3 regions of the Paenibacillus sp. FSL H3-0333 genome follow, and region 3 is predicted to be linked to each of the others. Evidence: riboswitches for the same ligand, from Rfam matches in the RefSeq annotation. Region 3 holds a riboswitch; each other region holds the start of a gene.

Region 1 (10,205 bases), 4.8 Mb from region 3:
CGGGCGCAGGCGGAAGCCCGTGAGATCCAGCGGACCTCGCGGGCCGCGTTGCGCCAGGTGCGGGAGCTGGTCTCAGAGATGCGAGCGGTCTCAGTCGCTGAAGAGCTGGTCGAGGCGGCGGAGATGCTGCGCAGCGCGGAGATCGCGCTTGAGGTAGAGGGAGATGCAGCACTGCCGGGCGTATCCGATCTGACGCAGAGTATTCTCAGCCTCTGTATCAAGGAGGGAATCACCAATATCGTCAAGCATAGCCGTGCGGACCAGTGCCGGATCAGCATCGTAATGACACCCGGCGAGGTACAGATTACGCTGGAGGATAACGGCATAGGGGTAGATGCCTGCGGCTCGGAGAGCACGGATCGCCGGGACGGCAATGGCATGAAGGGAATGGGCGAGCGGCTGGCCCTGATTGACGGTTCACTGACGCTTGCCCAGAGACCCGGAGGGGGAACCCTGCTGACGGTGGTCACACCACGAGTAGTTAAGGATGGAAAGGATGGGGAAACAGCATGATCAGCATCGTAATTGCCGAGGATCAGCGGCTGCTGCGCGGCGCAATGGCGTCGCTGCTCGATCTGGAGGAGGATATTGAGGTGGCGGGCGAAGCCGGGGACGGGGCGGAGGCGCTGGCCCTGATCGAACGTGTCCAGCCGGATGTGTGTCTGATGGATATTGAGATGCCGCTGATGAGCGGCCTGGAGGTGGCGGAGATACTGAAATCGCGGGGCTGCGCCACCAAGATTATTATCCTGACCACCTTCGCCCGTCCCGGCTATTTCGAGCGCGGAGTGAAGGCCGGAATTCAGGGCTATCTGCTGAAGGATGAGCCGGTGGATAAGCTGGCGGATGCCATCCGCCGCGTGATGGGCGGGGGCCGCGAGGTCTCCCCCGAGCTGGTCTTTGGCAGCCTGCGCGAAGAGAACCCGCTCTCGGACCGGGAGCGGGAGATTCTGAAGCTGGCCGCCGCGGGCCGGAGTGCCGGAGAGATCGCCGCGGCGCTCCACCTCTCCTATGGCACGGTCCGCAACTACATCTCGGAGATCCTCAGCAAGCTTGCGGTCAAGACCCGGATCGAAGCCGTACGGCTGGCGGAGGACAAGGGCTGGATGTAGGGCGGGCGGGTAAGTGAAGGTAAGTGAGGGTAGTGCCATGAGTGCAAGTAGTGTAGTGAGTGCAGTGAGTGAAGTAGTGCAACAAGTGCCGGTGAGTATACTGGGTGCGAGATGTATATGTGGATGATGGATGGTCAGATGGGTGTGCGGATGTGCGGGTTTGAGTAGTGGCGGGGCCTAAGGGGTACCAGTACATGCGGTATACTTAATTGCACTCCATACAACTAAATCGTCTGATAGATCATTAATGATCCCTATAGCTGCATTTCGTACAACTAACCTGCTTTTTATAGCTTGATATCACTCATTCGGGCAGATTTAGTTGTACAGACTACAGTTATAGGAGACGAGCGATCCTTTTTACTGTTTTTAATTGCACAGACTACAACTACACGGGTGAAGTGGTTCGCAACTTACATTACACCACCTGAGTTTGTTCTAGCCCATTGTATTTTCTACAACAGATGCTCCCTAAATATGCCGCGAATTTGAATCTAATGCACTTCGTACAGCAGAAATCTGCGAAAGTGGTGTTTTGGGGCAAACAAACAAAAATCTGCTGTATAAAATACAGCAGAAGTGAATTTCGCCTGGAATATTGCAGATTCTATTGCAGTAAATACAATCAGGTAGAGTTGTGCCGCTACAGACAAGGCAGTGCCGAGTCACGAGGACTGTTGTTACCATAGCAAGGGGCGCAACCGTTACAGCTAAGTCACCAGCGCAGCACCCCCTCTTAGCTCTGGCTCTTCGCCTGCTCCTCGCGCATCCACTCTGAGAGCTGGCGCCGCATCCGGAGGAACTCCGGCGAATCGGCGATCTCTTCGCGGCGCGGGCGCGGGAACGGGACCTCCACGGTGTGGAGGACGGAGCCGGGACGCCCCGAGAAGACGTAGATGCGGGTGGAGAGCAGCAGCGCCTCTTCAATGTTATGGGTGATGAACAGCACGGAACGGCGGTTCTCCTCCCACAGCTCCAGCAGCCAGCGCTGCATCTGCTCGCGGGTCAGCGCGTCGAGCGCGCTGAACGGCTCATCGAGCAGCATCAGCTCCTGCGGTGCGAGCATGGCCCGCAGGAAGGCGGCCCGCTGCTGCATGCCGCCGGAGAGCATGTGCGGGTAGGCCCGCTCGAAGCCGCCGAGGCCGATCTTCGCCAGCCAGTGGCGCGCAGCCTCGCGCGCCTCCCGCTGCGGGGCGCCTTGCAGCTCGCCGCCAAGCAGGACGTTATCCAGTGTGCTGCGCCACGGGAACAGTGCGGGCTGCTGCGGCATATAGCTGATCTTGCCGCGCTGCCCGGTCACCGGGATGCCGTTCATGCGGACGGTTCCGGTATCCGGCAGCGTAAGGCCGCCGATAATATGGAACAGCGTGCTTTTGCCGCAGCCGGACGGGCCGACAATGGAGACGAATTCCTGCGGCTCCACGGTCAGGGACACCTGATTCAGCACCTGTGTCTCCCGGCGGCGGTGCTTGAACGACTTGCTGATGCCGCTGACTTCGAGCGCAGGCGGCACACTCCGAGTACCCAGGCGTCCGTCTCCGTCCGCCTTCTCCAGTTCAATCCTCGTAAGCTCAGACACTTCGCGTAACCTCCTTCAGTTGATTATAAGTACTTCCGTGTTGGGATATCCTTCCTTGGGCATTAAGCTTCCTTGCGCGGCTTCCAGCGCACCAGCCATCTCTCCAGCAGGGCAATGAGCGCGAATAATACGAGACTCAGCAGCACGATAATAGCGATGGCCACGAACATCCGGTCCGCACGGTAAGAGGACTTCTGCAGCAGCATATAGTAGCCGATCCCTTTGTCGGCGCCGATCCATTCGGCCACCACTGCGCCCATCACCGCATAAGTGGCGGAGATTTTGAGCCCGGAGAACAGGGAGGGCAGCGAGCCGGGAAGCTCCAGCTTGGTGAAGATCTGCCACTTGCCTGCACCGGCCATCTTCATATAATTCAGCATTACCCGGTCGCTTTGCGTCAGCCCGCCCATGGTCGCAACAGCCACAGGGAAGAAGCAGACGAGGGTGATCAGGATGATTTTGGGCAGCAGGCCGAACCCGAACCAGATAATCAGCAGCGGGGCAAGCGCAATGGAGGGCACATTCTGGCTGAGGATCAGCAGCGGATAGAGCGCTCGCTTGACCCAGGGCAGCAGATGCAGCAGCAAGGCGGTGAGCAGGCCGATGCCTGTGCCGACCGGGAAGCCGATCAGGGTCAGCCGCAGCGTGGCGGCGGTGTGCTCCCAAATCCCGGAGGCGTTGTTCTTCGTCTCACGCGCGATATCCGCGGGGCTGGGCAGCTGGTAAGCCGGGATGTCGAACAGCATGACTGATAGCTGCCATATCCCGACAAAAAAGAGGACCGCCACAAAGGGCGGCCACACTAGCTTCCAGGTGCTTCTCACGGCCGGTATTTCTCCGTCAGCTTATCCATGCTGATGCCGCCCGGATTATGGGCGATCTTGATTTGTGAGATGACACTAGGACTGCCGGAAGCGATCAGCGCCTCATGCATATCACGCACAATATCCAGCAGCTCGGACAGCTCGCCTTCCATCGTGGTCTCCAGTGGATTCACCTGATGCTTCACGCCTGACTTTTGAATGACCTCTATAGCCTTGTCCACGTAAGGGATGGAATCCTCGTTGTTCGGTGTCTTGGGAATTACCTGAATGCTGAGCAGTGTGTTAGCCATGATGAATCCTTCCTCTCCAAGTTAAGTATAAGATTCCCGCCATGCGGGTTCATTATGATTCCGGCAAAAATTCATTCGTAAACGTACTCTCCGCATCCAGCGGCTTATCCAGCAGCTTCAGGCCGTACATCCAGTCGGCGTAATTCTTCCAGATCTCAAGCTTCTGCTCACCCCAGCGCGGGGCGTCGTCCTTGTATTTCGGGCTAAGCCATTTCTGGCTGGCCAGCACCAGCTTGGGGTCCAGATCAGGTACAGCATCGGACAAGACCGTCGCGGCTTCTTCCGGGTGGTCGATGGCGTACTGATAGCCTTTTGACGTAGCCTTAAGGAAGGCCTTCACCACTTCAGGATGCTCGGCGATCTCCTTCTCGCTGGTGGTCAGCACCGGTGTGTAGTAATCAAGCTGCGGCGCATAATCCTTAAGATACAGCATATCCAGCGGCTCCCCGCGCAGCTCGGCTTCCACCCCGGTCCAGGCATAGAAGATCCAGGCGAAGTCAATATCCCGCTTCACGGCTGTGAAAAAGTCCGCTTCGCCGATATTCACCAGCTTCACCTTGGAGACATCCCCGCCTTCGGGGTCCATAATGGCTTTCATGGCAGCCTGCTCCGCAGGGGAGCCCCAGCCTCCGTACGTTTTGCCTTCAAAATCCTTCGGCGTCTTAATATTGCGGTCCTTCGGAGCCGCGAAGCCCGAGGTATTATGCTGAATGATTGCAGCAATCGATACCAGCGGCACATCCTGCAGACGGGCCAGGGTCAGCGCCTCCTGGGCACTGATGCCGAACTGGGCTTCGCCGGAAGTGACCATTGTATCCGACCCGGCAGCGCCAGGCTGTACAATCTGGACGTCAAGACCTTCCTCCGCGTAATAGCCCAGCTCTTTGGCTGCATACAGGCCGGTATGATTCGTGTTCGGCGTCCAGTCCAGGGCAATCTTGACCGGCGTCAGCGTCTTGGCATCCGTGGGTGCGGCTGCGGTTGCATCAGGTGCAGCCGTGCTGTTACCGGCAGCAGGTGCGCTGGCCCCCGCATTGCCGCTGTTGTTCCCGCCGCCACATCCCGCGACCGCGAGAACCAGCATGGAGCTGATCAGCAGCATTCCTGTTTTTTTGACTCCCATTTCTCTTTTTCTCTCCTTCCAGCAACCCCTGGTCTTCAGAGCTTACAGAAACCCTATTCCTGTACATACTTAGAATCAAAAAAGCGTCCCGAAGATCGGGACGCCAGTGACTTGCGTGAGGGGATTCAGCTTCAGTACCGCTCAAGGCACTGTGTTGAATGAAGATTCCTACGCTGGCATTATCCAGATCAGGTGTAAGGGTCAGTATCTTGTGGGATACAATCTCAGCCGGCCAATTCCAGCACCCCTGGTTCTATAAAGTTCACGGGTATTGCTATGTTCTTACGGTGTATTATAGACGGCAGCTTCGACATTGTCCACCCTCCATATCCTAATCCCCCAGTTTGAGCGGCAGAGTCCAGGGACCTTTCAATACAAACACGGGCCTGGACAATTTAATACGCAGCATGTCCGCGTCAGGCTTTGCATTCAGATGAAGAGCCTTCATGAAAGGCGGAGTTCCTTCACTCTCCTTATAGCTAAAGAAATAAGGTTCCTTAGAGCCAGCATAGCTAATAGTGAAATGGGTAAGCGACTTTACCATCGCCGGGTCAAATTTCAAGTCCACGTCTACAGTGACCTGGGTCTCACTGCTTCGCGTGATACGGGTGAAATCTACCGGACAGCCGGCGATCTCAGCAGTAATCTCCAGTGTTCTGCTCTCTCCAACAGTGGGCAGCGGCAGGGTAAGTTCCTGGGAGGCGGCTTTCTGATCGGATACCTGCATGTAGGGAATAACCACCGTATAAGCGTCCTCCCCGGCCTCCTTCTGTTCACGGAACAAGAGCTCGGAAGGGTAGCCTATAGAGAATTTAGAATACTCAATAGGGACATCCGCTCCTGCTGCATCCTTGACAGATGTGCCGCTCCAGAAGCTTAGCGGCTCCAGTCTATAAGAAGACGCAGCGGATGCCGTCCGCATGAGCGCCGAAACCAACTCAACACGGACAAACCTGTCATCCAGACGTACCGGAAAAGCTGAAATCCGCACATCCTGCTGAATATCGCTGACCCCGAGCTGCTGCAGGTCATCGGCGGTCTCCGGCGACCCAAGGACCAGCGGGCCGAGGACCATGCCATTGATATACAAGGTAACCGCTCCTTCAGCCTGTAAAGTGAAATCAGGGGGAAGAAGAGCGCTATAACTTGCATCCCAGTCTCCGGAGAAAGTGCGCGAATTGAACGTGAAGGTGTAGCGGCTTCCTCCGATATCTGCTTGAAATTCATTAATAATGGGAATATTTTGCCCCCGCAGATTAATGGTTGCTCGGTTCTCTTGCACAAGTATAGCATTGACGGTCAGCTCACCCTTGCCTACAGCAGCGGTGAAGGGCTTCTTCAGCACATATAGCGGACTGTTCGGGCTATTCTCCAGCACGGTGTGGAGGCCGGGCAAGAAGCTGAAGACTTGCTTTAGACCTGCCTGGACGCTGGGCGAAGTGACCACCAGTCCTGCTGCAATAAGGAGGGCTGCAGCAACTCTGGTAAATGCCTGCCTGCGGCTCTTGCGGACGGGAGGCAGACGCTGCTCTGCGGGAGTGGTCTCAATCAGGGATAAGGTGCGCATTCTGATCCGCTGCAAGGCTTCAAGCTCCTCTTCCGATGGAGCAGCTAAACGCGGCTCAGCGGACACTGTGTTCAAGGCAAGCTCAGCTTCACTGAACTCCAGCGCATCGAGTTGATCGAATAGCTCACTTTCATCGGTGTTCAACTCTTTCTTCATGGCCTAAGTCCCCCTCTCCTTCTTGATCTGTCTGCTGCATAGCTTGCTTCAGGATGATCCGGCACCGGTACAGCCGGTTCTCCACAGCTTTTTTACTTAAACCAAAAGCCGCAGCCAGTTCATCCAGACTCTCATACAGATAATACCGGCGCAGAAGCAGGCTGCGGTCCGGTTCATGCAGCTGCCCGATATGGCGGAGCAATTCCCCCGCTGACTCGCGCTGAAGAATCTCCTGTTCGGTGTTATTTCCACTCTGTATATCCAGCGCTGTTTCCTCAATCCTCCCGCCGAGTTCAGACTGCAATTTGCGTCTTAGATCCAGTGCCTTATATTTGGCGAGCAAGAATATCCATGTGCGGAACGAGGCGCGTACCGGGTCATAACGTTCAATGTTGTTCCAGGCAGCCAGAAACACATCGCTGACACATTCTTCAGCATCCTCTGCCCGCCCGCAGCCGCCCAGAATGCGTTTGACCAGCCTAAGCACATCCGTTCCGTAGTAATCCATAACATCGGCAAGTGCCTGCTTATCTCCTCTGCTGAACCTGCCGGGCCAGGAGAGGCTGTCATAGTCTTTAGGTGTCATATGAACCTCCGGTAGTTCTTTCCATCCTTCAGGTGGAAGCATAGTGCTGATTATGTCTAACTACTGGTTACTACGCTGGATGACAGACGAATCACTCACAAGATCTCTGAATGAGTACCAAAAAAAGCGATACTCCCCTGGCGGAAGCATCGCTGTTATTTTGCTTATCCTATTCGGATGTGTCTTAATCCCTCGTATAATGCCGCTTCTTGCGGCGGCTGCGGATGCCGTTCCAGATCTCTCTCAGCGTTAAGCCGACACTGACGGTGATCCCCGAGAAGGTCAGGAACAGAGCCAGATACTCGAACGCGGAGTACTCCAGCATTTTGCTCCAGTCGATCTGGCCCTTCAGATCCTCGATGACCTGATTCATCCCGTATATCCCGCTGATGACCGTGAATACCGTGAGCACCATCAGGAGCGTATCCCGCCGTTTGGCCTGGAATTTGTCCTGGTACTGGAACAGGTCATTCAGGGTCATTTTCACCTCATCGAACAGGGCATCATTGCCATACACCTTACGCAGCTGAAAAAAAATCTCCCGCCCCTGCGACTGCGAAATCAGCTCCAGGAAGTAGAATTTGGCCGAGAATTTGTTGATCAGGAAGATCAGATTCTCGATCTCGTCGTTGTCGTGGTTGATGCGCAGCCGGGAGTGGAGGTTGGCGAGCTTCAGCAGCACGATTTTATGAAAAATACTCAGCAGCATTCCGTAATAATATTCGCCGTACATCTGGCTGATCAGGTTGGCGGCAATCTCCGGCTCAGCCCGGCTCACGCAGCAGAAGGTCTGCTCATTGGTCATATAGTAGGTGTCCGGCCCCCAGCGGCTATAGCAATGCTCCCGGGTGTACTGCTTGATATAGTCTGGATCACTTGCACTCATGTAGGGGCTGCCGTCGATGGTCAGACCATCCACCTGAGAGGCACGGTAGAGCATTTCGACACTGATCTCTTCCTCATCCTCAGGGAGATTAACGCCGTAGAAGGCCTGCACCAGCATCCGTTCATCGACGAAGAAGGGCAGGGTCTCGAAATAATTGCCATTCGTCTCCGCAGGATCGAGATACGGCTCCAGCCCGGCTGCCAGATGCCTGAACACGAAGTCCTCCACCCGGGCAAAAGACTTCTTATGACAATGGATGAAGGTATGCTCATCCTGAACACTCACATCCTCCAGGTTGCGGAACCGGTCGGCGAATTCCAGCACCATGCTGAAGGGGAGATTCTCCTCCTCAATAGCCACTCTTACCGTCAGGAAGCCCAGCTCGAACGGGCAGAGGAACACATCGGTTGACAGCACGCGGAAGGGAACCGTCCGGAAGGGCATTTTCAGCCCGCACAGCAGATCGTTCACCCGGGAAAAGCGGCGGAAGGAATCCCTGTCCTTCTCACGCGGAAACAAGACATGAGCGGCAAACGGAAGATAGCTGCGCTCCATTGTCTCATGGGATACACAGTGATTCTCTCCGTAATAGGCCTGCTCCAGTTCTTTGTTCTCCAGAAAAAAACGCGTAAATCCATCCTCCTGAAGACTCTCAATCAGCTCTTGATCGACTTCCGCCTTCATCGAAAAGGGGAAAATGAATTGCAGCAAGGCGGTATGCAGAGTGGGCTCGGAATGCGGTATAGCCATGGGTGGGTTCCATCCTTATTCGCAGAATACGGACCTTGTAGCTTCAATTACCCAATTCTCCAGGCGGTTACGCTCAGCACGAATAACAGCGCGGCAAAAGCGGCCAAAAGTCCTGAGGTCTGGGCGATCTGCAGATGATCCATGGACCAGCCGGTCAGCAGCGGCAGCACTGCGCCGCCAATTCCGCCGGAGGCGATCATAATGCTGGGCGTGGATTCTTCCGCGCCGGGCAGCAGCTTGCTGGAGAAGACCAGCGCGATCGAGAAGATGCCGGACATGAACAGGCCAAGCAGCAGGATGATCGCAAAGGCGGCAAGCCGGTGACCGGCGAACGGGAAAATAACGAGCAGCAGCAAAGCGGCAAAGCAGCTGACGAGCACATAGATGCGGTAGGAAATCTTCTCGGCGATGACACCGGCGAACAGTCTGCCCGCCGACATGGCCAGCCAGAAGAAGGTCACCGTGAGTGCAGCCGCGGCCTCGCTCATGCCCAGCTTCGCAATGAAGATCGCCGGCATGAAATTCACCAGGCTCATCTCAGTGCCTACATAGAGAAAGAAGAACAGAATGAACAAGCCCAGCACGACCCATTGCTTGCCCTTGTAGGGCAAGGACAACCGTCTGGTGGTTCCCGCTTCCGCTGCCGCAGCGCGGTCAGGGCGGGCAGGCCGCTCATTCAGCGCGCTGTCCAGCGGGCCGAATCTGCTCTTCGCCCAGAAGAGCAGCGAGAGGAGGGAGAAGGCGGCAACGATCAGGAAGGCCAGCCTCCACTGCCCTGCGGCAATCAGCGGACTGGCCGCCAGCGGCATGAGCAGCGCCCCGACACCGAACAGCACCTCCAGCCGGCTCATGGCAACCGCCGTTCCTTCGGTGACTGCGGCTATAATAATCGTGCCGATGACGGCTTCGATCATCCCGAAGCCGAACCCTGCGGCTACGGCAATTACGTACATCCAGCCCCAGGGCGGGAGGAAGGCGTAGGTAATCTCGGCGCTGAACAGCAGGCCGGTGGCAATCAGAATGCCGCCGCGCTTGCCGAACCGCCGGTTCAGCAGCGGCGAGACCAGTACGCCGGCCAGGAAGCCCGCGAACTGGCTGAAGATCAGCTCGCCCCCTGCACTGTAGCTGCGGTCATAATGCTGGAGCAGCACTGGAAGAATGGAGCCCAGGACGACATGGGCGAGGCCGATTACGAAATAGGAGAGACAGCCGATCCAGATTAGTTTTTTCAAGAATAAGACTCCTTATGAATCAATTTATGAACAGATGGCGGGATTCAGAATGAACGGGAAGGGTACACTATATTAGGCACAGGTTAATCATAAATCCAAA
Region 2 (10,205 bases), 4.5 Mb from region 3:
CTATCGTAGATCCCCGGGTGAAGGGCGTGCCTTCAACGAAGGGAGTGCTATAGGATGGCCGTTGCAATCGTCGATTACGGCATGGGCAACCTGCACAGTGTCAGCAAGGCCGTAGAGCGGCTGGGGTATACGAGTCTTGTAACCTCGGATGCCGCCGAGATCCTGGCGGCAGACAGTGTCATTCTGCCGGGAGTCGGTGCCTTTGGCGATGCGATGGAGCACTTACGGGAGAGCGGAATGGATGATGTCGTCCGGGCCGCAGCGTCAGCGGGCCAGCCGGTGCTGGGCATCTGCCTCGGAATGCAGCTGCTGTTCAGCAGCAGCGAGGAGCATGGCGAGCATAAGGGGCTGGGGCTTCTGCCCGGCGCAGTGGTGCGCTTCGCCCCCCGGGACGGCTACAAGGTGCCGCATATGGGCTGGAACAAGCTGAGCTTCCGCCAGCCGGAGAGTCCTCTGCTGGCCGGCCTGACGGAGGGGCATGTGTACTTCGTGCACTCCTATCATGCACTCGCGGCAGACAGCGATCTGCTGGCTGTCACAGACTACGGATATCCGGTAACGGCTATCGTGGGGCGCGATAATGTCTACGGCATGCAGTTCCACCCGGAGAAGAGCGGAGAGCTTGGCATGAAGCTGCTGGGTAATTTCCTGCAGCTCCGGGGACAGCAGGCTTAGCTGTCTGAATCACTAAATTGCAATGAAAGCGGGGAGTATTCATGTCTTCTTTTATCCTATATCCGGCGATTGATATCCGGGACGGCAAGTGTGTCCGGCTGCAGCAGGGTGATTATGCCCAAGAGACGATCTATAACGACAGTCCGGTAGAGGTGGCTAAGTCATGGGAAGAGCAAGGCGGGCAGTATATCCATCTTGTGGATCTGGACGGAGCCAAAGCAGGCTGCCCTGTGAATGATTCCATCATTGGGGCCATTGCTAAGCATGCGAATGTTCCTGTACAGGTAGGCGGCGGTCTCCGTACCCTTGCCGATGTTGAGAAGCTGCTGGGCCTCGGCGTCGGCCGGGTGATTATCGGAACGGCGGCTATCAATGATCAGGCTTTTACAGAAGCAGTTCTTGCCAAATACGGCGACAAGGTAGCTATCGGCATCGATGCCCGCAACGGCTATGTGGCTACGCACGGCTGGCTTAACACCTCGGAGGTTCGCGCTGAAGACCTGGCCAGGGAGCTGGCCGCCAAAGGTGCCGAGACCTTCATTTATACCGATATCTCCCGCGACGGGATGATGCAGGGACCGAACGTGGAAGGCATTCTGTCTATGGCCAAGGCAAGCGGCCGCAGCGTAATCGCTTCCGGCGGCGTGACCAGCCTTAATGATCTGCAGCGCCTGAACGTACATAGCGGCAGCGGAATCGGCGGGGCGATTGTGGGCAAGGCGCTGTATACCGGCAATATTAATCTGGGTGAAGCGCTGCAGACCCTGGGCCAATCCTCCGGATTGCGGTAAGTCTATACTAAGGAGGGGTCTTGGCATGTTGGCGAAACGGATTATTCCTTGTCTGGATGTGAAGGACGGGCGTGTGGTAAAAGGCGTGAATTTTGTGAATCTTCGCGATGCCGGAGATCCGGTGGAGCTTGCGGCGCTGTACGACCGCGAGGGCGCGGATGAGCTGGTATTCCTCGATATTTCCGCTTCTGTGGAAGGCAGGGCGACCATGATTGAAGTGGTGCGGCAGACGGCGGGTGAGATTGCCATTCCCTTCACGGTGGGCGGTGGTATCTCGACACCTGATGATATGAAGCGGATTCTGCGTGCCGGAGCGGACAAAATCGGCATCAACACAGCTGCTGTAAATAACCCTCAGCTGATTCTGGAAGGGGCCCGTCACTTCGGCTCCCAGTGCATTGTTGTGGCGATGGATGCCAAATATAATGAGACTTGGGGCGAATGGGAAGTGTATACGCACGGCGGACGTACGCCCACGGGTATCCGTGCCTTGAACTGGGCCAAGGAAGCTGAACGGCTGGGGGCCGGCGAGATTCTGCTTACAAGTATGGACGCGGATGGGACCAAGGACGGCTTCGACCTGAAGCTGACGGCGGCGGTCAGCGACCTGCTGAGTATTCCTGTCATTGCTTCCGGCGGGGCCGGGAGAATTGAGCATTTCTATGATGTATTTACGGAAGGCCGGGCAGATGCCGGACTTGCGGCAACCATTTTTCACTATAAAGAGATTGCTATTCATGATCTGAAGGCTGATCTGAAGCAAAGAGGAGTAGAGATCCGATGAGCGAGGACAAGAAAGAAATCGTACTAAGCCAGCAAGAGGCAGTGTCCGGCATCCGCTGGAATGAATCCGGCCTGCTGCCTGCTGTCATTCAGGATGCGCGCACCCTGGAGGTATTAATGTTCGCCTATATGAATCCTGAGTCGCTGCAGCGCTCCCTTGCGAGCGGCCAGACATGGTTCTGGAGCCGTTCACGCAGCGAGCTGTGGCATAAGGGGGGGACGTCCGGCAATACGCAGGCGATCACTTCGATCCATTACGATTGTGACAGCGATACGCTGCTGGTGAAGGTAGTGCCGGAGGGACCGGCCTGCCATACCGGGGAGAACAGCTGCTTCTTCCGCGAGATTCCGCTCGATTCACCGGCAACCGTAACTGGCACTGCGGGGGCTGCTGTGAATGCTGCTGAAGCAGAGAGCGGGCGGTTTGCGGTACTCGGTGAGCTGGAGCGTGTGATTGCCGAGCGTGAGGTGAATCGTCCTGAGGGGGCCTATACGACCTATCTGTTCGACAAGGGCGTGGACAAGATCCTGAAGAAGGTCGGCGAGGAAGCCTCCGAGACGATCATTGCCGCCAAAAACAAAGATAATGCCGAACTGCGCCTGGAGGTCAGCGATCTGATCTATCACCTGCTGGTGCTGCTGCAGGAGCGCAAGCTTCCGCTGGATGAGATTCTGGAAGAGCTGAGCGCCCGCCATGAACGGCCTCGCCGCGATTAGGAGGAACTTTCAGCATGCACATCGATTATCATACCCATCATGAACGCTGCGGCCATGCGGTAGGGAAGCTGGAGGAGTATGTGCAGCGGGGCATCGCTCTGGGTCTTGAGCAGCTCGGGCTGTCGGATCATCTGCCGCTGATCCATGTCGACCCGGACCACTACTATCCTGAGATGGCTATGCCTCTTGCGGAGCTTCCGCGATATGTGGAGGAATGCCTTACGCTGAAGGAGCGCTACCGGGGCACGATTGAGCTGCGGGTCGGGCTGGAGGCGGATTATATTGAGGGATATGAGGAACAGATCCGCGAGCTTTTGGCACCCTATCCGTGGGATTATCTGATTGGCTCGGTGCATTTCCTGGGAGAATGGGACATTACCGACCACCGGCAGACCCATGGCTGGGAAGGCCAGGATGTAATGGCGGTATACCGCCGCTATTATGATGCTGTACAGAAGTCGGCGTTATCAGGATTATATGATATTATAGGACATATGGACGTCATCAAAAGGTTCGGTTACGGACCCCGGACGCCGGAGGACCTGGCGGAGGCTAAGAAGCTTGAGCTGGATACGCTGAAGGTCATTGCCCGCAGCGGCATCTCGATGGAGCTGAACGCTTCCGGGCTGACCAAGCCGTGCGCCGAGATGTTCCCGGCAGAGCATGTGCTTGTTCAGGCGCTTGAGCTGGGCATTCCGCTCACGGTTGGCTCTGATGCGCATGATCCCATGAAGCTGGGAGACGGCTTAACAGAGGCCCGGGACATGCTCTGGCGCACCGGCTTCCGCGAACTGGCCGTCTTTGAAGGACGCCGCCGTACATCTGTTCCGTTCAACGTATAAATTTATAATCCCAGGAGGGTACTATGCATCATCAATTACGGATTTTTTCCGGTTCGTCGAATCCGAAGCTTGCCGCTGATATTGCGGAGCGCCTTGGTGCGCCGCTTGGCCAGATTAAGCTGACCCGTTTCAAAAGCGGCGAGATTTATGTGCATTATGAAGAGAGCATCCGGAACTGCGACGTATTTTTGGTGCAATCCCTGGCTCATCCGATTAACGAGCTTTTTGTAGAGCTGCTGGTCATGATTGATGCCGCCAAGCGCGCATCGGCCAGAACGGTGAACATTATCGTTCCCTATTACGGGTACGCCCGGCAGGAGCGTAAGTCCGCACCACGTGAGCCGATCTCGGCCAAAATGGTCGCCGATGTGCTGACCACCGCCGGTGCAACGCGCGTAATTACGATTGATCTGCATGCCGCAGCCATACAGGGATTCTTCAATATTCCGGTCGATCATCTGACGGCGCTTGATCTGATTAGCGGTTATCTGAAGGTGAAGGGGCTTACCGATCTGGTCGTGGTCTCCCCGGATGCGGGACGAGCGTCCATGGCGGAGAAGCTGGCCAGCCGGCTGGATTCGCCGTTCGCCATCATGATTAAGAAGCGTCCGGCGCATAATGAATCGGTGATTACGCATGTCATTGGTGATGTGGAAGGCAGGACGCCAATCATTATAGAGGATCTTATAGATACCGGAACCACGATCGTCAATGTGGTGGAGGGCCTGAAGGAGCGGGGCGCCCGGAACAGTATCGTCTGTGCTACGCACGGACTGTTCTCCGGGGATGCGCTTGAGCGGATGGATCATCCCAATATCGACGAGATTGTCATTACCGATTCGATTGCCCTGCCGGACGAGCATTCCAGCAGATTCGCAGTGCTCTCGGTAGCTCCCATGCTGGCTGAGGCCACGCGTATTATCATCGAGGGCGGTTCCATAGATAAGCTGTTCAGAGACGCGGGGATTTAACTCCCGCGTCTTTTTTTGAGCTTTTCCCTCCCGTTAGCTCTCTCTCTGAGACTTGAGAATCTCGTTGCCACATGTGGTATACTGTGTGAAGAAGACAGCCGAGACCATAAATGGAAACGAACAGGTAAGGCTAGGGAAGCTGAAACAAGGGAGGTGCCTTGCTTCCATGATAGAGAGAACTTCAGAGAATGCCGCGGAGCACAGTAATGTCATTCCGGTCACTCTGGATGCCAATTTTTTCTTTGAAAGAGCCGTTCGGTCGCTGGACCGCTTTCAATATGATAAGGCATTAAGAAATTTTCGCAAAGCTGTTGAATATGAGCCGGATAATCCGGTGAATCATTGCAATATGGCGGGTATATTATCTGAGATGGGCAATTATACCGCATCTAACGAGATTCTTATCCATGTTCTGGAGAAAATCGACCCCGCTATGACAGAATGCCATTTCTACATGGCTAATAACTTCGCTAATATGGAAAGCTTTGAAGAGGCGGAGCGTTCGCTGGTCACTTACTTGGAAGAGGATGCTAACGGCGAGTTCATGACCGAATCCGAAGAACTGATGGAGCTGCTGCAATATGAGCTGAACCGGCCTGCTCCGCTGGTGCGTATCCGCAGCCGTGAGGGAGTCGTAGAGCATGACCGGGCGCGTAGTCTGCTGGAGGAGGGTAAGTTCCCTCAGGCTGTAGAGCTGCTGGAGGAGATCACTGCGGGTACCCCGGATTTTTTGGCTGCGCATAATAATCTGGCATTAGCTCATTTCTATATGGGCCGGTTCGCCAAGGCGAAGGAATGTCTGAATGAGGTGCTGAAGCAAGACCCCGGCAATCTGCATGCTCTGTGCAATATGGCCATCTTCCTGCAGTATGCAGGAGATAAGGAACAGCTTGAAACGCTGCTCGGTATGCTTGAAGCAACGGTGCCGTTCCATCAGGAGCATGTATTCAAAATGGCTACAACCATGGGTATCCTGGGCCGGCACGCTGCCGCTTACAGCCATTTCCGCCGTCTGCTGAAGGATGAGGAGGTCGCCGGAGATGCCGGGCTGTATCATTACTGTGCGGCCGCGGCAAGCAATAGCGGAAAACATGATGAGGCGCTGCGCTGCTGGAGACAGGCAGCCAAGCTGGACCCTGCTTCCGCTGTCCCGGCGTTCTTCCTGTCCCAGCTCCAGCAGGCCCGGGCAGAAGGACAGCCTATGCCTGCTGTCAGCTATAACTATCAGCTGCCCTTCCAGGAGCAGCTGAAGCAGTGGAAGGGCAATACGGGCAGATTCACTGAAGAAGTGCGGAATAATCCGCTGCTGCGCGCCTCGTTCTTCTGGGCGCTGCGCTACGGCGATTCCGCTACGAAGCTTCAGGTGACCGAGGCTCTCCGCTGGATTGAGGACGAGGAGATGTCCGAGGTACTGCGCGGAGTTCTGGAGCAGGAGCCGCTGCAGGAGGACCGCCTGCAGGAGGCGGTATTGTTCAGCCTTCAGCGGCTGATCGGGGAGAACCTGAATGAAGCCGGCGGCTCGCCCGGCGAAGAGCAGGAGCCTGCGGCTGCTCCCGGACCCAAGGGGATGCTGCCCGGAACCGGCGGCTTATCGCCGTCCACTACCCGTATTTGAAGCAATTGCTGTTGTAAGAACACCTACTTGTAAGGAGGCCAATGTAATGTACAAAACGATTGTAATCGGAACAGGCCCGGCCGGGCTGACTGCCGCGATTTATCTGGCGCGTGCGAACCTGAGCCCGCTGGTCATTGAAGGCTTACAGCCGGGGGGACAACTGACAACGACGACAGAAGTGGAGAACTTTCCAGGCTTCCCTGAAGGGATTCTGGGTCCGGACCTGATGGACAATATGCGCAAGCAGGCGGAACGCTTCGGCGCTGAATTCAAGAATGGCTGGGTGGAGTCGGTGGACTTCTCACAGCGTCCTTTCAAGGTAACAGTGGACGGAATGGGTGTACTGGAAGCGGAGTCGGTTATTATTTCAACCGGGGCCTCTGCAAGATATCTGGGCATTCCGGGCGAGCAGGAGAATGTGGGACGCGGGGTCAGCACCTGTGCGACCTGTGACGGCTTCTTTTTCCGTAATAAAAAGATTGTCGTCGTCGGCGGCGGAGACTCCGCTATGGAGGAAGCCAGCTTCCTGACCCGCTTTGCGTCCAGCGTAACGCTGGTTCACCGCCGTCCCGAGCTGCGGGCCTCGAAGATCATGCAGGACCGGGCGCGTGACAACAGCAAGGTAACCTGGGCCTTGAACCGCACACCGGTTGAAGTAACGGTAGGAGAGACCGGAGTGAAGGGCCTTACGGTGCTTAATAATGAGACAGGTCTGACAGAGCTGGTAGAAGCAGACGGTGTGTTCGTAGCGATTGGACACACACCGAACACAGCCTTCTTAGGCGGCCAGATTAACACCGATGCCAACGGTTATATCGTGGTGAACCCGGGTACCACCGAGACCAACATCCCGGGTGTATTCGCCTGCGGCGATGTACAGGATACACGTTACCGTCAAGCGATATCGGCAGCGGGAACCGGCTGTATGGCCGCTATGGATGCCGAGAAGTTCCTGGAAGGCACGATGGTGCACGACTGGAGCGAATCGCTGGATAAATAACGGGTTTACAAGAATTACCCATACAGGTAAAATGTATTTAATTAGATAAGATACCCACTAGGGGAGCCTGAATAGGCTGAGACGGGAAAATTGAATTTCCGGACCCTTGAACCTGATCTGGATCATACCAGCGTAGGAAAGTGGAGTCGGACCTTTTTTGAATACAGTCTTATTTGACTGTTCCTTTAATAAAGCCGCTCCAGGTGGAGCGGCTTTTTGACTTGCAGGAATCTATAGATTCTTCGGCTCAGTCTGCTGCGTGACATCTTATCTGATTGACTCACAGAGTGAAGAGGAGGAGATTGGAATGTCAGAAATGATGAAGAACGAAGAGGTGGATCTTTCCGGATTCCCCGCAAGCCGTAAAGTGTATGTGGAGGGCTCACGCCCGGATATCCGGGTTCCGATGCGGGAGATCAGCCTCAGCAGAACCGAAGGCGTTGCCGGGGAAGAGGAAAATGCTCCGCTGTGTGTCTATGACACAAGCGGTATGTACACGGATGCCGCGGAGGAGATGGACATTCGGAGGGGACTGCCGCCGCACCGTTCAAGCTGGATCGCGGAGCGTGGCGATTCGGAGGAGTACACCGGAAGAGCCGTCCGGCCGGAGGATAACGGAATCCGCAGAGAAGGGGCTGCCGCAGAAGCTTATCCAGGACTGTGCAGGAATCCCCGGCGGGCCTATGTAGGCGGCAATGTGACTCAGCTGCATTATGCAAGGCAAGGGATCATCACACCGGAAATGGAGTATATTGCGATCCGAGAGAATACCCGGAAAGAGTTCGTAAGGGATGAGGTGGCTGCGGGCCGTGCTATTATTCCGGCCAATATCAATCACCCGGAGAGTGAGCCGATGATTATCGGCCGTAACTTCCTGGTGAAGATCAATGCCAACATCGGAAATTCGGCGGTCACTTCTTCTATTGAAGAGGAGGTGGAGAAGATGCGGTGGGCGACCCGCTGGGGGGCTGATACCATCATGGATCTCTCCACCGGCTCTAAGATCCATACCACCCGGGAATGGATTATCCGCAATTCTCCTGTGCCGGTCGGGACAGTGCCCATATACCAGGCGCTGGAGAAGGTGAACGGTATAGCCGAGGACTTAACCTGGGAGCTTTATCGCGACACGCTGATTGAGCAGGCTGAGCAGGGGGTGGATTACTTCACCATTCATGCCGGGGTGCTGCGGCGCTATATTCCGCTCACTGCCCGGAGAATGACCGGCATCGTATCCCGGGGCGGATCGATTATGGCTGCCTGGTGCCTGGCTCATCAGCAGGAGAACTTCCTGTACACACACTTCGAAGATATATGTGAGATCATGAAGACGTATGATGTGGCCTTCTCACTGGGGGATGGCCTGCGTCCCGGCTCTATCGCCGATGCCAATGATGAAGCTCAGTTCGCCGAGCTGGAGACGCTGGGAGAGCTGACTGCGCTTGCCTGGAAGCACGATGTTCAGGTTATGGTAGAAGGTCCGGGCCATGTGCCAATGCACAAGATCAAGGAGAATATGGACAAGCAGCTTGAGATTTGCCACGAAGCTCCTTTCTATACCCTCGGTCCGCTAACTACGGATATTGCACCCGGCTATGATCACATCACGTCGGCCATCGGGGCAGCGATAATCGGGGGGCTTGGAACGGCAATGCTGTGTTACGTTACACCTAAGGAGCATTTAGGCCTGCCTGACAAGAATGATGTGCGCGAAGGAGTCATTACCTACAAAATCGCTGCACATGCCGCAGACCTCGCCAAGGGACATCCGGGTGCGCAGGACCGGGACAACGCGTTGTCCAAGGCGCGGTTCGAGTTCCGCTGGCGCGACCAGTTTCATCTCTCCCTGGACCCGGAAAGGGCGCAGGCGTATCATGATGAGACCCTGCCTGCGGAGGGGGCAAAGCAGGCGCATTTCTGCTCGATGTGCGGCCCTAAATTCTGCAGCATGCGGATTTCGCATGATATCCGGAATTCCCATAGATGGAGCCAATCACTGTAACTTAGCTGCATGACCTAATCTATATGTAGGTACGTTGTTCATGGCCGAGAGGCCGTGAATACAGCGGAAACGTATTATTCTAAGGCTATCCCCCAAGCTGAATGGCTGGCGGGGATAGTCTTTTTGTAGTTAGTGATTACAATCACAATTCACCCCTGTACCCTATGCTAAGCTGGTGTTGAGAAGAATTCTCATTAGTGAGGTGTGCAAAAGGATGAGCAAAGCGTTGAAGCTGGATGAATCGGTCTTTGAACTGGTAACCAGGCACCTGGAAGTGGTGGAGATCATGGTGGAGCTGGGATTCCGTGATATTGCGAAGCCTGGAATGCTGCAGACTGCAGGAAGATTGATGACCCTGTCCAAAGGAATGAAATTAAAGAAAATAGAGCTGGAAACCGTTCGGCTGGCCTTTCAGCAGCATGGTTTCGAGATTATAGAATAGAAGGAGAGATTGCGATGAGCGAACTGATTAATAACCGCGAGGTCGATATTCCGGAACAGACACGCCGCCAGGCTATGCTGAGAGAGATCATCAAGGAGCTGCATGCGGGCAAAAGCGTGGAGGAGGTTAAGGCGCGATTTGAAGAGGCGGTAGGCGATGTTACGGTGGAGGAAATCTCCGCCATGGAGCACTCCCTGATGACCGAGGAAGGCATTCCGGTAGAGGAAGTACAGCGCCTCTGCTCTGTGCATACGGCAATTTTCAAAGGCTCGATTGAACAGATTCACCGTTCATCTAAGCCCGAGGAGCAGCCCGGTCATCCCGTGCATACGTTCAAGCTGGAGAACCGCGAGATCGAGCGTCTGGT
Region 3 (10,205 bases):
CGACATCGAAGCCCGTCAGCTTGCCGTCCGCATCATGGAAGGTGAACGGTGCGTAGGTTCCTTCGGTTCCGATGCGCAGCTTGCCGCTGGCTTTGACGGTTTCCAGGCTGTTCTGCTCCCCGGAAGCTGCACCCTCTGTAGCCGCAGCCGTAGGTTCAGCCGGAGTGTTGCCGCCCGTTGCTGTCTTGTCCGTATTGTTGCTTCCGCAAGCCGCAGCCGTGACCATGGTCAGGAGCAGCATAATAGTTAGACTTAGTTTTTTCATTCGATGAATCCCCTCTCGTATCTTCTTCTCTTCAGGCACCGTAATTAGTGGCAAAATGAATCGTAACACCGGGGTGTTACCTGCGTCAATAACTTTTTCCGATTATATACATCGGATTTATATTATATTGATTTTCCATAGCTTAGCTTGCCCCAAATTCTGCTCCGGCATCAGGATATCCAGAAGAGAAATCAACACAAAAAGCGACCCTCCGGCAAAAGGAGAATCGCTGCTCTATGGAGGACATAAGCTCTGCTTCTATATGGGCATTACTATACGTGCATGATTTCCGGTGCCGCCTTTTCCTTGGAACGCTCAGCTCCGGAATGGCGGCCCCGGCGCAGCAGCAGTCCAAGGACCGCACCGCCAAGTGCGACAAACATCATAATGTGGAACGTGTCCGCGAAGCCCTGCGACAATACCGTCTGCTTAGCCAGCAGAAGCGCATCCTGCGAAGCGCCTGCGGTACTCTTTCCGGCAGCGGCAGCGGCCTCCTGCATCTCGGTACCGCGCGCCGTTGTTCTTGCCGTCAGAATCGTAACCAGCGTCGAGACGGCCAGCGAGGTAATCACCTGCTGCATCGAATTCGTCAGCGAGGTTACCCGGTTCACCAGATGGCTTGGCGCCTTGTTGAGCAGATGCGTGTTCATCGGCATCATCATCATGCCCATTCCGGCCCCGCACATGATTAGCGGAAGGATCAGGTCGCGGCTCTGCGTGGTAAGATCCACATGGGAGTACTGGAATAACGCACCGGAGACCAGACTGAGACCGCAGACCACGAGCCAGCGCACACCGATCCGGTCGAACAGGATTCCGGCAACCGGCATCATCAGCCCGGAAGCAATCGCTTGCGGCAGCAGCGTCAGGCCGGTATCAAATGCGCCGAAGCCGCGGGCCTGCTGCAGAAATTGCGGGAGCAGGAATAACGCGCCATATAAGCCGAACTGGGCAATCCACTGCACGATGATCCCTGTCGTGAAATCAACGGATTTCAGAATCCGCAGCTCCAGCAGCGGTGTCTTGGAGCGCAGTTCAGCGATGACAAAAGCGATCAGCGCCACAGCGCCCAGCAGCAGCCCGATCAGCGTCTTCTCAGAGGTCCAGCTCTGCGCGCCCTGGCTGACCCCGTAAGTGAGCGAAGCAAAAGCCAGCGGGCCAAGAACCATACCGAGCTTATCCATGCCGGGCACGCTGTTCTTCGCCGCATTCGGCAGCTTGCGCAGTCCGATCAGCACAGCAATAATGCCAATCGGAATATTAATGAGGAAGATCCAGCGCCAGGAATGGTATTCAACCAGCCAGCCCGACAATACCGGACCAATAGCGGGTGCGAACAGGACGGGAATACCCATAATCCCCATGACAACGCCAACCTTACTTTTGGGAGCCAGTCTGTACACATAGGCCATCCCGACAGGGAGCACACAGCCACCGCCAAGTCCCTGAATGACCCGGAAAACAATCAACCATTCGGCGCTGCTTGGTGTAGCGCACAGAATCGAGCCTATCGTAAACACAATTACCGCCGTCAGGAAGACCGTCTTGGCCCCGAACCGGTCAGACAGCCAGCCTGACAGTGGAATAACTGAAGCCTGAGCCAGCATATATCCGGTAACTACCCACTGCAGCGTATGCAGGTCCGTCTTGAAATCCACCACCAGCCTGGACAAGGCTACATTCATTGCCGTACTGTCCAGCACAACCATAAATACTCCGGCAATAATGGCCAGCAGCGGAACCAGAATGCTGGACAGCCGGAAATCGGCTTCCTGCTTCAAGGTCTGATCCATGTCTCTTCTCCTCCTGAGCTGTCCGCGTTCTACATTGACCTGCGGGCAGATTGTTCTATATAATGAGTGAACGGACAACTGTCCGTAAGTGCAATTCATAGTCTACGGACAATTGTCCGATGTGTCAATTCTTTTCTGAAAGGGGTACTCATGAAAAAGCCAGACACCGATGCTGCACAGCTCCCGCGCTCAGCTCCGCAAGCCATAGAATCTGCTCCGCCCGGGTCCGCCGATCCTTATGTACAGCGGATTCTTGAAGCTGCCCGCCAGTTGTTCACCGAGAGCGGTCTTGAGGCGGTCAGCATGTACAGCATTGCCAAGCGGGCAGGCATAGGACAAGGCTCCCTGTACCGCCGCTTCACGGACAAGGGTGAGATCTGTTCTGCACTGCTGAAGGGCAGCGCAGATCAATTCCTGTCCGGGCTGGAGCAGCAGGTGGCTGCCAGTGCCGGTGAAGCTCCGGCTCTCGCTCAGCTGCAGAGCAGCATTGAGCAGATTGCCGATTTCATTGAGCAGTATGCCGAGCTGCTGAATATGATCAAAGCCGAGTTCACCGGCAAGAAGCAGCTGACCCAGTTTGAGCATCCTTTTTTTCAGCGGCTGGGGGTGATGATGACAGAGCTGCTGCAGCGTGCTGCGGAGGGCGGTGAGATTATTGACATTGATCCTGCCTTTGCCGCCACGGCCTTAATCTCTGTTCTCAGCCCTGATCTGTACCTGTATGAGCAGAAGCGGCACCACTCCTCCAAGCTGGACATCTCCCGGGGCATCGTCACCTTGTTCGTGACCGGTCTGGCGAAGCGCTGACCGCCTGCTCTTTACAAGAGGGGAATTTGTGGTATATTAAGTAGCAATTACGAATTCAATAGCAACATTATTCACTAGGGGAGTCGGCCGACTGAGACGGAGCTTAAGCTCCGGACCCTTTGAACCTGATCTGGATCATACCAGCGGAGGGAAGTGGAGCAGAATGTATCAGTGGTTCCCGTCACAGGGCCGCAGCTGACTGTACCTTCCGCCCCATTCATTCCTCCGGGAATGAATGGGGCTTTTTTGTGCTCAACACAGTATCTATATCAATCAATCCAGGAGGTTTCGTACATAGTCTTATGATCAACATTAGCAATCTATCCTATGCTTTCGGGACGGGTTCGTCCCGGACCCCAGTCTTCTCAGGGCTATCCATGAATGTGCAGCGCGGCGAATTCATTTCTGTCGTAGGCGGAAGCGGATGCGGCAAAAGCACTTTGTTCAAAATCATCGCCGGTCTGCTAGAGCCGGGCAGCGGCAGAATTATGCTGAACGGAGCCGAGTCCATTACAGCAGCGAAGAGGCTGGGCAGTGTGGCCTACATGCCGCAGCAGGATCTCCTCCTCCCTTGGCGCACCGTGCTGGACAATTGTCTGCTGCCTTGGGAACTCAAGCGCAGCCGTCCCAAAGCGGCCGCTGTGGCCGAGATCCGTACCCTGCTGCAACGCTTCGGCCTTGAGGGAACCGAAGGGGCTTATCCCCAGGAGCTGTCCGGCGGTATGCGCCAGCGCGTGGCGGTCCTCCGCACCGTGGCGGCGGGGAATGATCTGCTGCTGCTCGATGAGCCGTTCGGGGCGCTTGATGCCATTACCAAGCGTTCATTGCAGCGCTGGCTGTTGGAGTTATGGGCAGAGCTGGACAAGACGGTGCTGTTCATCACCCATGATCTGGAGGAGGCTCTGCTGCTCAGTGACAGAATCTATCTAATGACGGGCAGTGGCGGCAGCGGGATGCAGGAATTCCCAGCCGGTCTCCCCCGCCCGCGTCATCACAGTCTGAACTATGAGCCGCAGTTCGCCGCCCTGCGCCAGGAATTGGAGCTGAAGCTATATGAGAACCGCCGCTCCTAGAAGATTGCTCCAGCATTACGGTCCGGCTGCCCTGCTCGCCCTGCTGACGCTTGCAGTCTGGGAGACTGTAGCCCGGCTGGGCCTGGTTCCTCCCTTCATCCTTCCGGCTCCGTCTGCGGTGTGGATGGCATTGATGGAAGAGCGCCATCTATTGTTCGGGGTACATCTGCCCGCCACACTGCTTGAAGTGCTCACAGGCTTCGCACTATCCGTGGTCTGCGGCAGCCTGCTGGGAATCGCCATGCATCTGTTCCGTCCGCTGGCCAAGGCGCTGTACCCGCTGCTGATTATCAGCCAGACGGTTCCGCTGATCGCCCTCTCTCCCCTGTTCATCATGTGGTTCGGCTACACCCTATGGAGCAAGGTCGCCGTTGTCTTCCTGACCGCTTTCTTCCCGGTGGTCATCGGCACCTATGACGGGTTGTCCAAGAACACGGACGCCTACCGGGAGCTGCTGCTGACATATGGCGCGAACCGCTGGCAGATTCTCGGGAAGGTGGGCGTTCCGCTGGCTTTACCCTCTTTTTTCTCCGGGCTGAAGCTGTCGGCTGTGTACTGTGTGATTGGTGCAACCATTGGGGAATGGCTTGGGGGCAGCCAGGGGCTGGGCTATTTCAGCCGCAGAATGGCCGGGAATCTGCAGAGCGCCAAGATGTTCGCCGCTGTTGTCTTATTATCCCTGCTCGGTATCCTGCTGTTTCTGGCAGTCGCCGCGCTGGAGAAGATTATTCTGAAGAAAAGAGGACGTTATTCATGACTACTATCCGCTATACCCGTTATCTGTTGAGTGGAATATCAAAGCCAGTCAAGCTGCTGCTGCCCGCTCTGCTGCTATGTATGCTGCCTGTCCTGGCAGGCTGTGCCAATACGGACAATCCGGCGGCCTCCGGCTCCCCGGCTGCTGCACCCTCTACCTCTGAGGCCGGGGCGGGGACCGGGGCTAAAGGCGGGGCCCATAAGCTGACGATTATGCTCGATTGGTATCCCAATGCTGTCCACTCCTTTTTGTATGCGGCAGAGGCTGAAGGCTATTTCGCTGAGGAAGGTCTGGAGGTTGAGATTCAGATGCCGGCCGATACCAATGATGCGCTGAAGCTTGTTGCTGCGGGGAAGGTGGATCTGGCACTCAGTTATCAGCCCCAGGTGCTGATGGCACGGGGTGAGCAGATTCCAGTCAAGTCGATTGCCGCGCTGGTGCGTCATCCGCTGAATCATCTCATGGTAGCCGCAGACAGCGGCATTACCCGCCCCGGAGAGCTGTCCGGCAAGCAAGCCGGATATTCCTCCGTCCCGTTGTATGAAGCCATGCTGAACACGATGGTCAAAAGCGACGGCGGGGACCCTTCCTCCCTCAAGCTGGTGGATGTCGGCTATGAGCTGATCCCTGCTCTCTCCACCGGACGGGTGGATGGCATTATGGGCGGGTTCATCAACCATGAGCAGCTGATTCTGGAGCAGGAAGGCCATCCGGTCCGCTCCTTCAATCCCGTGGATTACGGGGTCCCGGATTATTATGAGCTGGTGCTGGTCGCCAGTGAGCAGGGACTGCAGGATTCACAGGGCTTTTATCAGAAATTCGTGGATGCCATCAGAAAAGGCCAGCAGTATGTAGCCGATCACCCGGATGAAGCGCTGAAGCTGCTGCTCGCCCATCAGGAGGATACCGCACCGCTGGATGAAGCCATTGAACAGCGCAGTCTGGAGATCCTGCTGCCGCTGATGGATGCCGGTTCCCAGCCCTTCGGCTATCAGGACAGCGCATCATGGGAGAAGGTGAACCAGTGGCTGAGCGAGAACGGTCTGCTGGCTGCCGAAGTGGATGTTAAGAATGCTTTTATTAATTTTTAATTACATCTTTCAGGAGGAATTCATATGTCTTATCTGTCCAAAGTACGCCAGGCGAATCCGCTGGTGCATAATATCACGAATATCGTAGTCGCTAACTTCACAGCTAATGGGCTTCTGGCCCTGGGAGCTTCGCCGTTCATGGCCGATGCCATTGAAGAAGTAGCGGATGTCGCCGCCATGTCCGGCGCGGTTGTGCTGAACATCGGTACACTGAATGAAGCTGCCATTGCTTCCATGATCGAAGCCGGAAAGGCTGCGAACCGCCACCATGTACCGCTCGTGCTTGATCCCGTTGGAGCCGGTGCTACTGCCTACCGCACGGATGTTACAGCTAAGCTGCTCCGTGAGCTTCAGCTTACTGCCCTGCGCGGCAATGTGGCCGAGGTTGCCAATGTGGCCGGGGAGAGCTGGGCCAGCAAAGGCGTAGATGCCGGAGCAGGCGAAGGCGATGTAGTCGCTCTAGCCAATAAGGCGGCGCAGAAGCTGAACTGTGTCGTGATTATCACCGGCAAGGAAGACATCATCACAGACGGCAAGCGCACTTATATCGCCAGCAACGGCCACTCCATCCTGACCCGGGTAACCGGAACCGGCTGCCTGCTCAGTGCGGTGGTGGGTGCATTTCTTGCCGTAAGCGGCGGGGAGGTGCTTGAGGCGGCTGCCGAGGCCCTCTCCTTCTACGGCGTGGCAGCAGAGCTTGCCGCTGAGGCGGCTGAAGCCCAAGGTCCGGGCAGCTTCCAGATTGGGTTCCTGAATCAATTGTCACTAGTGACCCCGGAGCAATACAGCAGCCGCTCACGGCTGAAGCCGCTCGCCGAAGCCTAGACCGTACAGCCAAAGGAGAGAACAAGATGACTAGCATACGCAAAGCGTTGACCATTGCCGGCTCTGACAGCGGCGGCGGGGCCGGAATTCAGGCGGATTTGAAGACGTTTCAGGAGCTGGGAGTGTACGGCATGTCTGCACTTACTGCACTCACCGCCCAGAATACACTAGGTGTCCAGGGAGTCTTTCCGATCGAGCCGGAGACCGTTGCAGCCCAGCTGGATTCGATCGGCAGTGATCTGCCGCCGGATGCCGTCAAGACCGGGATGCTGTTCAGTGGTGACATCATCCGCGTAGTTGCCGGTAAAGTGCAGCAGTACGGCTGGCAGCAAAAGCTGGTGATCGATCCGGTCATGGTCGCCAAGGGCGGCTCACAGCTGCTGCTCCAGGAGGCAGTACAGGCGCTGATTACAAGCCTGCTTCCTCTCTCGCTTGCCATCACCCCCAATCTTCCTGAAGCAGAGATGCTGACAGGTATGAAGATTCAGGGCCGGGAAGACCGGGAACAGGCGGCAAGACTGCTTCATCAGATGGGACCCGAGTACATTATCTTAAAGGGCGGACATGACCCCTCAGGAGATGAGGCAGTGGATCTGCTCTATGACGGACGGGAATTCCAGTATATGTCCAGCCCGCGGATTGCGACGAAGCATACTCACGGGACTGGCTGCACCTTCTCGGCTGCGGTTACGGCAGGTCTTGCGCTGGGCCATTCCATGCCTGAAGCCGTCCTTACCGCCAAAGCCTTCATTCAAGCGGCGATTGAGGATAGTCTGAATATCGGGGCCGGGCAGGGGCCGACGAATCATTTTGCTTATGGGAACCGGATGAAATCAAGGGGGTTAACGCTATGACACGGATTGACAGCGAGGATATGCGCAGACTGCTGAAGCTGTACTTCATTATGGGCAGTGTGAACTGCCGCCTCTCACCGGAGGACACTTTAACCGCTGCTGCCGCTGGGGGCATCACTCTGTTCCAGTTCCGGGAAAAGGGTCCTGCTGCGCTCAAAGGCGCCGCACTGCTCCGTCTCGGGCAACAGCTCCGGCAGATATGCCGGGCCTATAACATCCCGTTCATCGTGAACGATGATCTGGAGCTTGCCGCTGCGCTGGATGCCGATGGCATTCATGTCGGCCAGGATGACCTGCCTGCCCGGTTAATCCGGGAGCAGCTCGGTAAGCATAAGATCATCGGAGTCTCCGCACATAATCTGACGGAAGCCCGGCAGGCTATCGCGGACGGCGCCGATTATCTCGGAGTCGGTCCTGTCTATCCTACTTCGTCCAAGGATGATGCCCAGGCCGTCCGGGGAACTACTGTCATTGAAGAGCTAAGACGAAGCGGCCTGAGCATTCCTGTGGTGGGAATCGGCGGCATCTGCCTGGAGAATGCCCCACCGGTCATCCGGGCGGGTGCGGATGGTCTCTCCATCATCTCGGCCATTGCCGGAGCTGAGGATATACGCAAGACCACGCGTAGGTTCGCGCAGCTCGTCACTGCTCCTTCTTCATAATTTCAAACCAGGCACGCTGCGGGTGGAACGATGCTGGTGGAACAATGCGGGTGCCTCATGCCACGCATAGGAGTACCTCACTTTTCCATCCGTCTGCTTTGTGGCGACATATGGCGTTAACCAGGGCGCACGCACATTATGATCGGTTTTCCGATTACATTCAGCTTACGTGGCGCGCCCAATCCAATTATGATCGGTTTTCCGATTAGATTTCGCCTACGCGGCGCATCCAGTCCAATTATGATCGGTTTTCCGATTACATTTGGCCTACTTGGAGCGCCCAATCCAATTATGATCGGTTTTTCGATTACATTCGGCCTACGTGGCGCGTCCAGTCCAATTATGATTGGTTTTCCGATTACATTTGGATTACGCTCCCCCTCTGTCCCCGCGTAATCTGCCCATAACAATAGTAGAATAGAATTGTCCGTCGGCCAGCCGCTTATCTCGGCGCAGGACACCTTCGACCTCGAAGCCAAGGCTCTCATAGAGCCGGATCGCCTTGTCATTCCTCTCCAGAACCTTCAAGCTCAGCTTATCCAGACTGATGGTATCCGCCCAGATGATAGACTGCTCCAGCAGGCTCCTGCCGATTCCGTATCCCCAGAACTCCTGCAGCACCCCGACTCCGAACTCGGCCTGATGGGCCAGCCTGCGGAGCGGACTTCCTTGACATCTGGCGAAGCCCGCCAGCCTGTCCTGAACCTCGGCAACCAGGAACAGGTTCGTGCCGCTGGCCGTATCCGCCGCTATAAGCGAGCGGAAGCCCTCCGGGTCGATGAACCCTTCCCCCTGGACCCGGTCTAAATTCTCCGTCTCCCCGTCGACCTTCAGCCTCAGCGCGGACAACTGCGGGGCATCCTGCGGCGCGGCGGATCTCACCGTGTAGCGAAGCCCTTTATTTTCATATCCCTGAGCATCAATAATCATTCTGTTCCTCTCCTCCCAGTCTTAGGACTACAACCTCGTTATACGGTTCATGCCAGCCTATCCAGTATAGCATTTACATCCGGATAATCCAGGCGTATAATGCCCATGTCAGACCCTGCGCCGGATTATTTTTACATATATCGCATCCTAAAAATTCAAGCAAAGCTGGTGACCCTATTGTCGAGAGGCTTCAGAGCCATGGGACCCGGAGGAGGCTTCGGGCCTGGCAAATTAAAGTTCGATGAGGAGGAGGCGAAGCCGGATATATCCAAAGCGCTGCTATTACGCATCGTCAAATATTTCGCTCCGTACTGGAAGCAGACGCTGCTGGTGATGACCGTGCTGTGCATCTCCGCAGTGCTGGGGCTGCTCCCTCCTATCCTGATTCAGCAGATCATTGACCGGGCGCTCCCGGACAAGAATCTGCAGCTGCTCTTCCTGCTGGTTGCCGCCTCGCTGGCTACAACGGTTGTGTCAGGACTGCTCGGCGTGCTGCAGAATTATTTGAACTCTTTTATCTCCCAGAATATTGTCCATGATATGAAAAACCAGATGTACCGCCATCTGCAGAGCATGCCGCTGCAGTTCTACTCAGGCGTCAAGCAAGGCGAGGTCATTACCCGGATGACCAGTGACATTGCCGGAATTCAGGGCGTATTCAACAGCACCATCGTCAATTGTGCCAGCAATCTGTTCATTCTGATCTCCACGGCGGTAACCCTGTTCATCATGAACTGGAAGCTTGCCCTGCTAGGCATTCTGGTCATTCCCTTATTCATCGTGCCGACCCGCAAAATGGGCAATGTCCGCTGGAAGCTGGCCAAAGAGACGCAGGAGAAGATCTCGGAGCAGAATCAGATCATTGAAGAGACGCTCAGCCTCAGCGGGTACATGCTTATGAAGCTGTTCACCAGAGAGGACACCGCGCTGGCAAGCTTCCAGACCGTAAACGCCCAAGCAACACGGCTGCAAATCCGCGAATCGATGGCCGGCCGCTGGTTTATGCTGGTCCTTACCACCTTCACCAGTATCGGGCCGATGCTGATTTATCTGTACGGGGGTTATTTATTCATCCAGGGAGAGCTAAGCATTGGAGCAATTATCACCTTCGTGGCACTACTGAGCAGATTGTATCTTCCGGTTATGCA

The links. Region 3 has a riboswitch for thiamine pyrophosphate ahead of MHH78_RS21985 (ABC transporter ATP-binding protein). Riboswitches for the same ligand answer to the same signal wherever they lie in the genome.
Region 1: another riboswitch for thiamine pyrophosphate. It lies ahead of MHH78_RS00330 (ABC transporter substrate-binding protein); the one in region 3 lies ahead of MHH78_RS21985 (ABC transporter ATP-binding protein).
Region 2: another riboswitch for thiamine pyrophosphate. It lies ahead of thiC (phosphomethylpyrimidine synthase ThiC); the one in region 3 lies ahead of MHH78_RS21985 (ABC transporter ATP-binding protein).

The regions. Positions count from the first base shown of each region.
Region 1 covers NZ_JBBODG010000001.1:72,903-83,107, reverse strand. The annotation lists gene MHH78_RS00355 (sensor histidine kinase) at 1-513, shown strand, start outside; gene MHH78_RS00350 (response regulator transcription factor) at 510-1,112, shown strand; gene MHH78_RS00345 (ABC transporter ATP-binding protein) at 1,849-2,673, opposite strand; gene MHH78_RS00340 (ABC transporter permease) at 2,754-3,515, opposite strand; gene MHH78_RS00335 (thiamine-binding protein) at 3,512-3,805, opposite strand; gene MHH78_RS00330 (ABC transporter substrate-binding protein) at 3,858-4,928, opposite strand; TPP riboswitch at 5,077-5,187, opposite strand; gene MHH78_RS00325 (hypothetical protein) at 5,260-6,651, opposite strand; gene MHH78_RS00320 (sigma-70 family RNA polymerase sigma factor) at 6,626-7,237, opposite strand; gene MHH78_RS00315 (hypothetical protein) at 7,422-8,873, opposite strand; gene MHH78_RS00310 (MFS transporter) at 8,921-10,105, opposite strand.
Region 2 covers NZ_JBBODG010000001.1:399,368-409,572, reverse strand. The annotation lists gene hisB (imidazoleglycerol-phosphate dehydratase HisB) at 1-53, shown strand, start outside; gene hisH (imidazole glycerol phosphate synthase subunit HisH) at 55-675, shown strand; gene hisA (1-(5-phosphoribosyl)-5-[(5-phosphoribosylamino)methylideneamino]imidazole-4-carboxamide isomerase) at 717-1,466, shown strand; gene hisF (imidazole glycerol phosphate synthase subunit HisF) at 1,492-2,250, shown strand; gene hisIE (bifunctional phosphoribosyl-AMP cyclohydrolase/phosphoribosyl-ATP diphosphatase HisIE) at 2,247-2,966, shown strand; gene hisJ (histidinol-phosphatase HisJ) at 2,981-3,808, shown strand; gene MHH78_RS01685 (ribose-phosphate diphosphokinase) at 3,832-4,779, shown strand; gene MHH78_RS01680 (tetratricopeptide repeat protein) at 4,946-6,394, shown strand; gene trxB (thioredoxin-disulfide reductase) at 6,441-7,394, shown strand; TPP riboswitch at 7,444-7,550, shown strand; gene thiC (phosphomethylpyrimidine synthase ThiC) at 7,702-9,396, shown strand; gene MHH78_RS01665 (DUF1858 domain-containing protein) at 9,611-9,838, shown strand; gene MHH78_RS01660 (DUF438 domain-containing protein) at 9,853-10,205, shown strand, end outside.
Region 3 covers NZ_JBBODG010000001.1:4,904,710-4,914,914, forward strand. The annotation lists gene MHH78_RS21970 (amino acid ABC transporter substrate-binding protein) at 1-265, opposite strand, end outside; gene MHH78_RS21975 (DHA2 family efflux MFS transporter permease subunit) at 538-2,058, opposite strand; gene MHH78_RS21980 (TetR/AcrR family transcriptional regulator) at 2,209-2,865, shown strand; TPP riboswitch at 2,932-3,034, shown strand; gene MHH78_RS21985 (ABC transporter ATP-binding protein) at 3,168-3,938, shown strand; gene MHH78_RS21990 (ABC transporter permease) at 3,919-4,695, shown strand; gene MHH78_RS21995 (ABC transporter substrate-binding protein) at 4,692-5,786, shown strand; gene thiM (hydroxyethylthiazole kinase) at 5,805-6,611, shown strand; gene thiD (bifunctional hydroxymethylpyrimidine kinase/phosphomethylpyrimidine kinase) at 6,638-7,465, shown strand; gene thiE (thiamine phosphate synthase) at 7,462-8,127, shown strand; gene MHH78_RS22015 (GNAT family N-acetyltransferase) at 8,497-9,057, opposite strand; gene MHH78_RS22020 (ABC transporter ATP-binding protein) at 9,256-10,205, shown strand, end outside.